One region of the Streptomyces sp. NBC_01244 genome, then DNA from elsewhere that is predicted to be linked to it. Evidence: riboswitches for the same ligand, from Rfam matches in the RefSeq annotation. Region 1 holds a riboswitch; the other holds the start of a gene.

Region 1 (5,186 bases):
TCAAGCTCGCCGTCACCCGCGCCCGCGCCACCGGCGTCCCGGCCGTCTTCTGGCTCGACGAGGGCCGCGCGCACGACGCGCAGCTGATCGCCAAGGTCAAGACGTACCTCGCCGACCACGACACCGACGGTCTGACCATCAAGATCCTGTCGCCGGTCGAGGCCACCGCGTACTCCCTGGAGCGCATCCGCCGCGGCGAGGACACCATCTCGGTGACCGGCAACGTGCTGCGCGACTACCTGACCGACCTGTTCCCGATCCTGGAGCTGGGCACCAGCGCCAAGATGCTGTCGGTCGTCCCGCTGATGAACGGCGGCGGCCTCTTCGAGACCGGCGCCGGCGGCTCCGCTCCGAAGCACGTGCAGCAGCTCGTCAAGGAGAACTACCTGCGCTGGGACTCCCTCGGCGAGTTCCTCGCGCTGGCGGTCTCCTTCGAGCACCTCGCCACCACCACCGGCAACGCCCGCGCCCAGGTGCTGGCCGACACCCTGGACCGGGCGACCGGCACCTTCCTCAACGAGGACAAGTCGCCGAGCCGCAAGCTGGGCGGCATCGACAACCGCGGCAGCCACTTCTACCTCGCCCTGTACTGGGCGCAGGAGCTGTCGCGCCAGACCGAGGACCCGAAGCTGGCCGCCGCCTTCGACCCGCTGGCCAAGACGCTGGCCGAGTCCGAGGAGAAGATCGTCGGCGAGCTCATCGCCGTCCAGGGCGCCCCGGCGGAGATCGGCGGCTACTACCAGCCCGACGCCGCCAAGGCCTCCGCGATCATGCGGCCGTCCGCGACGCTGAACGAGGCGCTCGCGATCCTCGGCTGAGGTTCAGCGCTTCAACGCTTCAACGCTTTACGGGTCCGCCCCGGTCGGCAGTCGCCGACCGGGGCGGACCCGTTTCAGTGCCCGGTCACAGTGGATGCACCTGCTCCCGGGCCAAGGCCAGTGGGTCGCGCCCGGCGGCCAGGACCCGCACCCCGGGGGCCGCGGCGAGCAGTTCGCGCAGCCAGTCCAGGGCCTCGGACGCGAGGTGCTCGCAGCCGTCGAGGACGAGCAGCATGTCGCGCTCCGCCAGCCACGACGCGGCGTTCGGCGTCCCGTAGGGCAGGAACGGCATGCCCGGTACGCACCCCAGCGCGGCCGTCAGGTCGCGGACCCCGAACCGCCGGTCCATGGACACCACGGCCACGCCGTCGTAGAAATTGGACGAGAGCCGTTTTCCGATCTCTTGCACCAATTGACTCCGGGGCTCACGGAACCGACCGGTGACGGTCAGCACCTTGCCCCGCCGCACGGCGGTGAAAAGACGGGACAGCTCCGCCGAGGTCGCCGGGAACGTACCGGCGCCTCTGGAATCCCCCATCGACACGATGCCCCCTGCATGCGTGACCTGCGGCAAGAGGGTTGTTTCAAGCCGCATGGAGACGATTATGCGCCACTTTTCGCGAAAGGCCAGTGGAATTCCCTATTCCGGCGAAAAGCCCGTGCCGCCCGGTGATCGCAGCAGTTGTACAGGTCGCATGCCTTTGTCCAACCGCGTGCGAAGAGTGCCGCCCCGACGTCCGAACCGCGCAGGCCAAGGGGCCCGTCGGCTGAGGTGGCTGCCGCGGCCGGGGCTCAGGTGGCCCCGCAGTCCCGTCCCGTCTCACGCCCCGTCTCCCGGGGAACAGTTGTCCGGGGGGCGGGAATCCGCTGTACTGCTGCTGTGTGGCCCGTACGGGCATGGCGCGGGCATATTCGGGGGAGGGCCAGGATGAGTGCGGACCGGCGGCGGGCAGGGCGCGGCACGAGACCCGCGTCGCACCGGCGCCGTGCGGGCTTCCGGCGCCGAAGACCCCTGCTGAGCCTCCTGCTCTCCGCCTTCCTCCTCGTGGGGGTCTGCGCCGCGACGGGCATCGCCTGGGAGCCCCGTACCGTCTCGGACGCACGGGCACGCTCGGCACCCGGCCCGGCCGACTCCCTGTCCGGGGCGCCCGGCGACAGCTCCGCGCCCGCCACCGCAGGCCCCGCCACCACCGGCCCGGGCACCACCGCCCCGCAGAGCCCGGGCGGGCCGGCCCCGGACCCCAAACCCCAGGGATCCGGTACGGACGGCGGAGCGCGCCCCACCGGAGCCCTGCCCTTCGACCTGCCGCAGCCGGCCGCCCTGCGCTCCGGCGCCGCCGGCAAGAAGCTGGTCTTCGCCCACTACTTCACCCCGTACCCGCTCTCCCTGGACAACGCGAACGCCGACGCCGACTACTACACCCGCAACTACCTGAAGCCGGACGGCGAGAACGGCAAGCACCAGCGCTACGGCGGCCTGCTCCGCGACCGACCGCTGCCGGTCCCGCCCAAGGCCGGGGACTGGGAGCTCGCCAACCTCCGGCAGGAGGTCCGCACCGCGCGCGCCGCCGGCATCGACGGATTCACCCTCGACCTGCTCTCCCTCTCCGGGAAGAACCTCGAACGCTGCAACCTCCTGATGGAGGCGGCCCGTTCGGTGGACCCGGCCTTCAAGGTCATGCTGATGCCGGACATGACCTCCCTGGACACCGACGACCCGGCCGTGCTCGCCGACCTCCTCGCGGAACTGGGCAAGGCCCCGGCCGCCCACCGGCTCCCCGACGGACGGCTGGTCGTCTCGCCGTTCAAGGCGGAGGAGAAGAGCGCCGCTTGGTGGACCCGGGTCATGGACGTCCTGAAATCCCGGCACGGCATCCGTACCGCCTTCGTCCCGCTCTTCCTCGACTTCGGCGCGCACAGCGGCGAGTTCGAGTCCATCAGCTACGGATTCTCCGAGTGGGGCAGCCGCAGTTACGTCGGCCAGGAGAGCTCCACGCGCGACGTACGGCGCGCCCACGCGGCGGGCAAGATCTGGATGCAGCCCGTATCGGTCCAGGACGCCCGCCCCAACCAGGGCATCTACGACGAGGCGGGCAACACCGCGACCCTGCGCGCCACATGGAACCGGGCCATCGAGGACGGGGCCGACTGGGTCCAGCTCACCACCTGGAACGACTACAGCGAGGGAAGCCAGTTCGCGCCCTCCCTGCACAACGGCCACGCCTACCTGGACCTTTCCTCGTACTACCTCACCCGGTTCAAGACGGGCGGCTGGCCGAAGATCGTCCGGGACACGCTGTACCTGAGCTCGCGCACCCAGTTCGCCGCCGCCGACCCGAGCGGCGGCCAGTCCCTCGTGATGTCGCTGCGGGGCGGCAGCGCCGCGGCCCGGGACACGGTGGAGGTGCTGAGCTTCCTGACCGCGCCCGCGAGCATCCGTACGGCCGTGGGGGCGGCCGAGGACGCGCACGCGGCCCCGGCCGGGGTCCACTCCGAGCTGCTTCCCCTCCGTCCGGGCACCGGCTCGGCGGCCGTGGTGCGCGACGGCAGGGACGGGGCCCGGGTGGAGCTGGGGTACCGGGTGGACCGCACGGTGGAGGTGCAGGACCTTCAGTACCACGCCGCCAGCAGCGGCCGGAGCTGAGGCCGAAAGGCCCTAGGCCGCCGCTCTCCGCAGGGCTGAAGTCCCTTGGTTCGGGACCTTCGTCACCCCATATGTAGTGGTGGCACTCTGCTGTCGTATCCATATGTAGTGTTGGCCTTGCCGGTTCGGCGGGGCCTCTCCCCGACCGAGGCAACAGGGAACCCGGTGGGAATCCGGGACTGCCCCGCAACGGTGAGTCCGCCACGGCGGACGAGTCCGACACCTGCCGGCACGGGCTTTCGAAAGGGCCCGCCATTCTTCCGTGCCGAGCCTCGTGGGAGGGCTGCCGTGACTGTTGTCGTCGATGCCGTAGAGACCGTGACCGAATACCTGGACCGCCGGGACTGGCGGGTGAACGCCAACGCCAACCAGGGCTACTCGCTCGGCGGGCTCATCCTCAACGCCGCGGGCAAGGTCACCGCGAACTACTGGCTGGAGCAGGTCTATCCCGCCGCCGTGGCCCGCGCCCACCGCGAGGGCGACCTCCACATCCACGACCTGGACATGCTCTCCGGCTACTGCGCAGGCTGGTCCCTGCGCACCCTGCTGACCGAGGGCTTCAACGGAGTCCCCGGACAGATCGACTCCGCCCCGCCCAGGCACCTGTCCTCGGCCGTCGGCCAGATCGTGAACTTCCTCGGCACCCTGCAGAACGAATGGGCGGGCGCCCAGGCCTTCTCCTCCTTCGACACCTACCTCGCCCCCTACGTCCGCCTCGACGCGATGACGTACGACCAGGTCAGGCAATGCGTCCAGGAGCTCGTGCACAACCTCAACGTGCCCTCGCGCTGGGGCACCCAGACGCCCTTCACCAACCTCGCCTTCGACTGGACCTGCCCCGAGGACCTCCGCGAGCAGATCCCGGTGGTCGTGGGGGAGGAGGCCGGATTCACCTACGGCGAGCTCCAGGCCGAGATGGACATGATCAACCGGGCGTACATCGAGGTGATGACGGAAGGCGACGCCGCCGGGCGGGTGTTCACCTTCCCCATCCCTACCTACAACATCACCCGGGACTTCCTCTGGGAGAGCGAGAACGCCGAGCGGCTCTTCGCGATGACCGCCAAGTACGGGCTCCCGTACTTCCAGAACTTCATCAACTCCGAGCTCGAACCGAACATGATCCGCTCCATGTGCTGCCGGCTCCAGCTCGACCTGACCGAGCTGCTCAAACGCGGCAACGGCCTCTTCGGCAGCGCCGAGCAGACCGGCTCGCTCGGCGTGGTCACCCTCAACTGCGCCCGCCTCGGGCATCTTTACGCGGGCGACGAGGAGCGGCTGCTGGCCGAGGTGGACCGGCTCTGCGAGCTCGCCAAGGACAGCCTCGAGATCAAGCGGATCACCGTCCAGGACCTGATCGACGGCGGCCTCTTCCCGTACACCAAGCGGTACCTGGGCACCTTGCGCAACCACTTCTCCACCATCGGCGTCAACGGCGTCAACGAGATGGTCCGCAACTTCAGCGGGGGCGCCCACGACATCACCGCGCCCGAGGGCCACGCCCTCGCGGTCCGCCTCCTGGACCGGGTCCGGGCCCGGATGGTCGACTTCCAGGAGAGCACCGGCCACCTCTACAACCTGGAGGCCACCCCCGCCGAGGGCACGACGTACCGCTTCGCGAAGGAGGACCGGGCCCGCTTCCCCGGCATCCTCCAGGCCGGCACCGACGCCAATCCGTACTACACCAACTCCTCCCAGCTTCCCGCCGGATGGACCGACGACCC
Region 2 (5,186 bases), 7.1 Mb from region 1:
TGACCTCCATGATGTCGGCCGTACCGAGTTTCCGTACGCTGTCCAGGCCGGCCTCAAGGGCTCCCGCGAACGCTTCCGCCTCGACGGTGTACGGAGCCCGGCCCTGATTCGCGCTCCCGGACCGACGGCCTCGATGGCCGTCGGCCGGGGAGCAGGGGGCGTCAGGAGTTGTGGGCGGACAGGTCCGCGCGGACCTCGTGGGCGGCGGCGACGAGGTTCTCCAGGGAGGCGCGGGTTTCGGTCCAACCGCGGGTCTTCAGACCGCAGTCGGGGTTGACCCAGAGCCGCTCGGCCGGGATGGCGTCCAGGCCCCTGCGGAGCAGGGACGCCGCTTCTCGTGTGGAGGGGATGCGCGGCGAGTGGATGTCCCAGATGCCGGGGCCCGCCTCGCGCGGGTAGTGGTGGGCGGCGAGTTCGCGCGCGACCTGCATGTGGGAGCGGGCGGCTTCCAGGCTGATGACGTCGGCGTCGAGGTCGTCGATGGCCTGGACGATGTCGCCGAACTCCGCGTAGCACATGTGGGTGTGGATCTGGGTGTCCGGCCGGACCCCGGAGACGGTGAGCCGGAAGGACTCGGTGGCCCACGTCAGGTAGTCCGCATGGTCGTCGACGCGCAGCGGGAGCGTCTCGCGCAGGGCAGGTTCGTCGACCTGGATCACCGAAGTGCCGGCTGCTTCGAGGTCGTTGACCTCGTCGCGCAGGGCCAGGGCCACCTGACGGGCGGTGTCGCCGAGGGGCCGGTCGTCGCGTACGAAGGACCAGGCGAGCATGGTGACCGGCCCGGTCAGCATCCCCTTGACCGGCTTGGAGGTCAGGGACTGCGCGTACGAGGTCCAGCGGACCGTCATCGGCTCAGGGCGCGAGATGTCACCGGCGAGGACCGGCGGGCGCACGTAGCGGGTTCCGTACGACTGGACCCAGCCGTACTGCGTCGCGAGGTAGCCGGTCAGTTGCTCCGCGAAGTACTGGACCATGTCGTTGCGCTCGGGCTCGCCGTGGACCAGGACGTCGATGCCGGTCTTCTCCTGGGAGGAGATCACCTCGCCGATCTCCGCCTTGATCCGCTGCTCGTAGCCGGCCACGTCGATCCGGCCGGCCCGCAGGTCGGCGCGGGCGACCCGCAGCTCGTCGGTCTGCGGGAAGGACCCGATCGTGGTGGTCGGCAGCAGCGGCAGGCCCAGATGCGCCCGCTGGGCGGCGGCGCGCTCCGCGTAGGGCTGGGCGCGGCGGCCGTCCGTGCCGGTGATGGCGGCGGTGCGGGTGCGGACGGCCGGGTCGTGGGTGAGCGCGGAGTTGGCGCGGGAGGCCAGGTCGGCCCGGTTGGCGGCGAGTTCGGGCGCGATGGAGTCCGTGCCCTGGGCCAGCCCTCGGGCCAAGACGGAAATCTCCCGCGTCTTCTGGCGGGCGAAGGCGAGCCAGCGGCGGACCTGCGGGTCGATGTCCCGCTCGGCGGCGGCGTCGATCGGGACGTGCAGCAGGGAGCAGGAGGCGGCCACGTCCACCCGGTCGGCGAGGCCGAGGAGCGTGCCCAGGGTGGTGAGGGACTTCTGGTAGTCGTTGATCCAGATGTTGCGGCCGTTGACGACGCCGGCCACCAGGCGCTTGCCGGGCAGACCCCCGACCGCCGCGAGGTCCTTCAGATTCGCGCTGCCGGCCTCCGTGAAGTCGAGTGCGAGGCCCTCGACGGGCGCAGCGGCGAGGACCTGGAGAGCTTCGCCGAGCCGGCCGAAGTACGAGGCGACGAGCAGCTTTGACCGGTCGGTCAGGGCGCCGAGGTCGCGGTAGGCCCGAGCCACGGCGTTCAGGTCCGCCGGGGTCCGGTCCTGCACCAGGGCCGGCTCGTCGAGTTGGACCCACTCGGCCCCGGCGGCCTTGAGGGCGGCGAGCACCTCGGCGTAGACGGGGAGCACCCGGTCCAGAAGGGTCAGCGGCTGGAAGTCGGCCGCCACGCCCGGGGCGGGCTTGGCCAGCAGGAGATAGGTGATCGGGCCGACGAGCACGGGGCGGGCGACGAGGCCGAGCGCGAGGGCTTCCTTCACCTCGGCGACCTGCTTGGAAGGGTCCGCGGTGAAGACGGTGTCCGGGCCGAGTTCCGGGACCAGGTGGTGGTAGTTGGTGTCGAACCACTTGGTCATCTCCAGCGGGGCCACGTCCTGCGTGCCGCGCGCCATCGCGAAGTACCCGTCGAGCGGGTCGGTGGCGACGGCCTCCCGGTGCCGCTCGGGGACGGCTCCGAGCATGACGCTGGTGTCCAGCACGTGGTCGTAGTACGAGAAGTCACCGGTGGGTACCTCGTGGACGCCGGCCTCCGCCAGCTGCCGCCAGTTCGTGCGGCGCAGTTCGGCCGCGGTCTCCCGGAGGGCGTCAGCGGTGACGCGGCCCTTCCAGAAGCCCTCGATGGCCTTCTTCAGTTCACGGTTCTGCCCCTGACGGGGGTAGCCGTACACGGTGGCTCGTGCGGCCGCGGCTGCGGGCTTCGCTGTCACGGAACTCTCCTTCGCGAGATGTGTCCAGAACGCCCCGGCAACGGGACGCGGACGCGAAGGAACGACACGACGAACGGCTCGCACAGCGGAATGACCGCTCGCGCCGCTCGATGTGTACGCCGACCCGCCCACGAGGTCACCGGGATCTCCGCACACGGAATCGTCCGCGTACGGGCAACGGGCAGGTCTTCGGACTCGCGGGCACGCGGACCCCGAAGGCCCGCACCTACTGGCCGTCGCTTCCCAGGACCGGTTCCGGTCCCAGTGCGTATGACGGCGGTCGTTCCCACTCACCGCTGCGGGGCAGTCCCGGATTCCCACCGGGTTCCCTCTTACGACGCATCCCGCCTGGCGGACGGGAGCGAACCAGCTGCGAGGCACACACTAGGCCGCCGCACGCGAGGATGAACCCTGCTGTCCAGCTGTCGGACGGTGAAATGAGACACGCGGATCCGGGCCGGACGTGGGAGCCGGCCGCTCAGGTGGAAGCTGCTCGGCCGGGAGCGTGCGCGGTGCCAAGCGGATCGGGGCCTGGAAGCGGGCCTTGCGGGCGGCACGGCGGAAAACCTTGAGCCGGACCGGAAGATGCCGGCGCCGCTTCGATCAGGAACCGGTGGTCGTGCACGGTGAATCCGCCTGTGATTCCGAGGTGCCGGTCGAGTCGGCGTAGTGCCGGTTCATGCTCGGCGGGCACGAATCCGGGGAACTGCCATGGGATGGCGCGCACTTGAAAGACCAGCGACCCGATGTCGTAGAAGGTGTAGGGGCTCATCTCCTCTCGTGCTGCGGTCACGTGAAGGCCCGCGTCTTCCAGCGCCCGTACGGCGACACCCAGGGTCCAACCGTCGGGGTCGATCGGCGAGGGGATGCCGAGGGCTTCGTTCAGTTCCAACTGGTTTCGGCTGCCCACCTGCTGGGTGAGGAGCCGGCCACCCGGCGCGAGGGCCGTGCGGATGCCTGCCGCATCCAGCGATCCGTGTCGGTTGAGGATCAAGTCGAAGGGGCCGGGCGGCAGGTTCGATCCCGATGTCCGGTGGACCTCCACGCCCAGCGGTGCGAGACGTTGCCGCGCCAGGCGGAAGTTGGGCGCCCAGTTCTCGGTGGCCACGCTCTGCGGTGGCAGCGGGGAGAGCGAGGCGAGGAGTTCGCCGCCGCCGGTGTCGATGTCCAGGAGGCTTCGCGCGCGCGGAAGCAAGCCTCGGGCGAGTTGTCCGTAGTCCCACGAGGGGCCCTCGCCGTCCGCCCGGCCCTTCAGCCAACTGAAGTCCCAGCCCGACATGGTCGCCTGTTGGGCTTCCGCAATGCGCTTCTCATAGCCGTTGGCGGTCGTCATGGGAGCACGCCAGCCCTGCACCCGCCGAGTGAACGTACGGATTTTCTTCGACTGGACACCTTCAGGGAGTTACACGTGTAATCATCTTTCCGTCGGCACACTCAGCGTCAAGCCACGGAGGCTCCGAAGCCCAGATGTCCACCTCACCTCGGCCGATGCCTCTGCCCTTCTCCTGGGCCGAACAGGAACGACACCTCGTCAGCCACCTTTCCGCGCTCATCCGCCTGGATACCTCGAACCCTCCGGGCCATGAGATCGCCGTCGCACGCCACCTCTCCCGCGAGCTGTCGGGCTCCGGTATCGCGCACAAGATCCTGGAGTCCGAACCCGGACGGGCCAACCTGGTCGCCCGGCTGCCCGGGACCGGTCAGGAACCGCCGCTCATGCTGCTGGGCCATGCCGACGTGGTCGGCGCCCAACCCGGCGGATGGAGCCGTCCCCCCTTCTCGGGCGAGGTCGCCGACGGCTGCGTGTGGGGCCGCGGGGCACTCGACATGAAGGGCCAAGTCGCCGCGAGCCTGCTGATCATGCAACTCCTCGCCGCACACCGGACCCCGCTCCGTCGGGACGTGCTGCTGGTGGTCACCGCCGACGAGGAAGCCGGCAGCAGGCTGGGGGCGTACTGGCTGTGGGAGAACCACCGCAGCCTCGTCGAGGCCGAGTTCGCGTTCAACGAAGGCGGCGGCCAGCGCTTCATGACGCCCGGCGGCCCCGTCTACACCGTCCAGGTGGCCGAGAAGGGCAGCGCCCGGATGCGGGTCACCGCGCGCGGGCCCGGCGGCCACGCCTCCGTCCCGCGCTCGGAGTCGGCGGTCTTCACGTTGGCCGAGGCCCTGCTGAGGCTGCGGGCGTTCGCACCGGAGTCGGTACTGCATCCGGCCTCGCGGCGGATGCTCACCACCTTGGCGGACCTGCATCCGGGCCCGGGCGCGGCGGCGATCGAGCAGCTGCTGAAGGACCCGACCTGGGACCGGGCACACGCTCTGCCCATCGATCCCGTCCTTCGGGAGTTCGTCGTCGCCGGGCTCCACAACACCGCGACTCCGACCATGCTGTCCGCGGGGCAGCGCCAGAACGTGGTGCCCGTCGAAGCCGACGTGGTGCTGGACGGTCGTCTCCTGCCGGGAGAACTGCCCGATCGGTGGGTGGCGCAGGTCCAGAAGGCGGTGGGTGACCGTGTCGAGGTGTCGCTGCTGCACGGCAGAGTGAGCCACGGCGTGCACGACGATCCAGAGCTCCTGCGCGTCCTGGGCGATACCGTCGCAGCCCACGAACCGGGTGCGCGGGTGCTGCCGTACATCAATCCGGCCGCCACGGATGCCCGCGCCTTCCCCGACACCAAGGTCGTCGGGTTCTTTCCCTCCGCG

What was found. A riboswitch is a leader RNA that binds a small molecule or an ion and turns the genes downstream of it on or off. The one in region 1 is predicted to bind cobalamin.
Region 2: it holds a riboswitch for cobalamin, as region 1 does, so the genes downstream of both, metE (5-methyltetrahydropteroyltriglutamate--homocysteine S-methyltransferase) here and OG247_RS36315 (ribonucleoside triphosphate reductase) in region 1, are expected to answer to the same signal.

The regions. Positions count from the first base shown of each region.
Region 1 is NZ_CP108488.1:8,154,188-8,159,373, forward strand. It holds gene OG247_RS36300 (NADP-dependent isocitrate dehydrogenase) at 1-818, shown strand, start outside; gene OG247_RS36305 (hypothetical protein) at 904-1,356, opposite strand; gene OG247_RS36310 (glycoside hydrolase family 71 protein) at 1,747-3,462, shown strand; cobalamin riboswitch at 3,567-3,707, shown strand; gene OG247_RS36315 (ribonucleoside triphosphate reductase) at 3,751-5,186, shown strand, end outside.
Region 2 is NZ_CP108488.1:1,009,078-1,014,263, forward strand. It holds partial or broken gene OG247_RS44735 (hypothetical protein) at 1-70, opposite strand, end outside; gene metE (5-methyltetrahydropteroyltriglutamate--homocysteine S-methyltransferase) at 162-2,486, opposite strand; cobalamin riboswitch at 2,650-2,872, opposite strand; gene OG247_RS04255 (class I SAM-dependent methyltransferase) at 2,965-3,819, opposite strand; gene OG247_RS04260 (M20/M25/M40 family metallo-hydrolase) at 3,975-5,186, shown strand, end outside.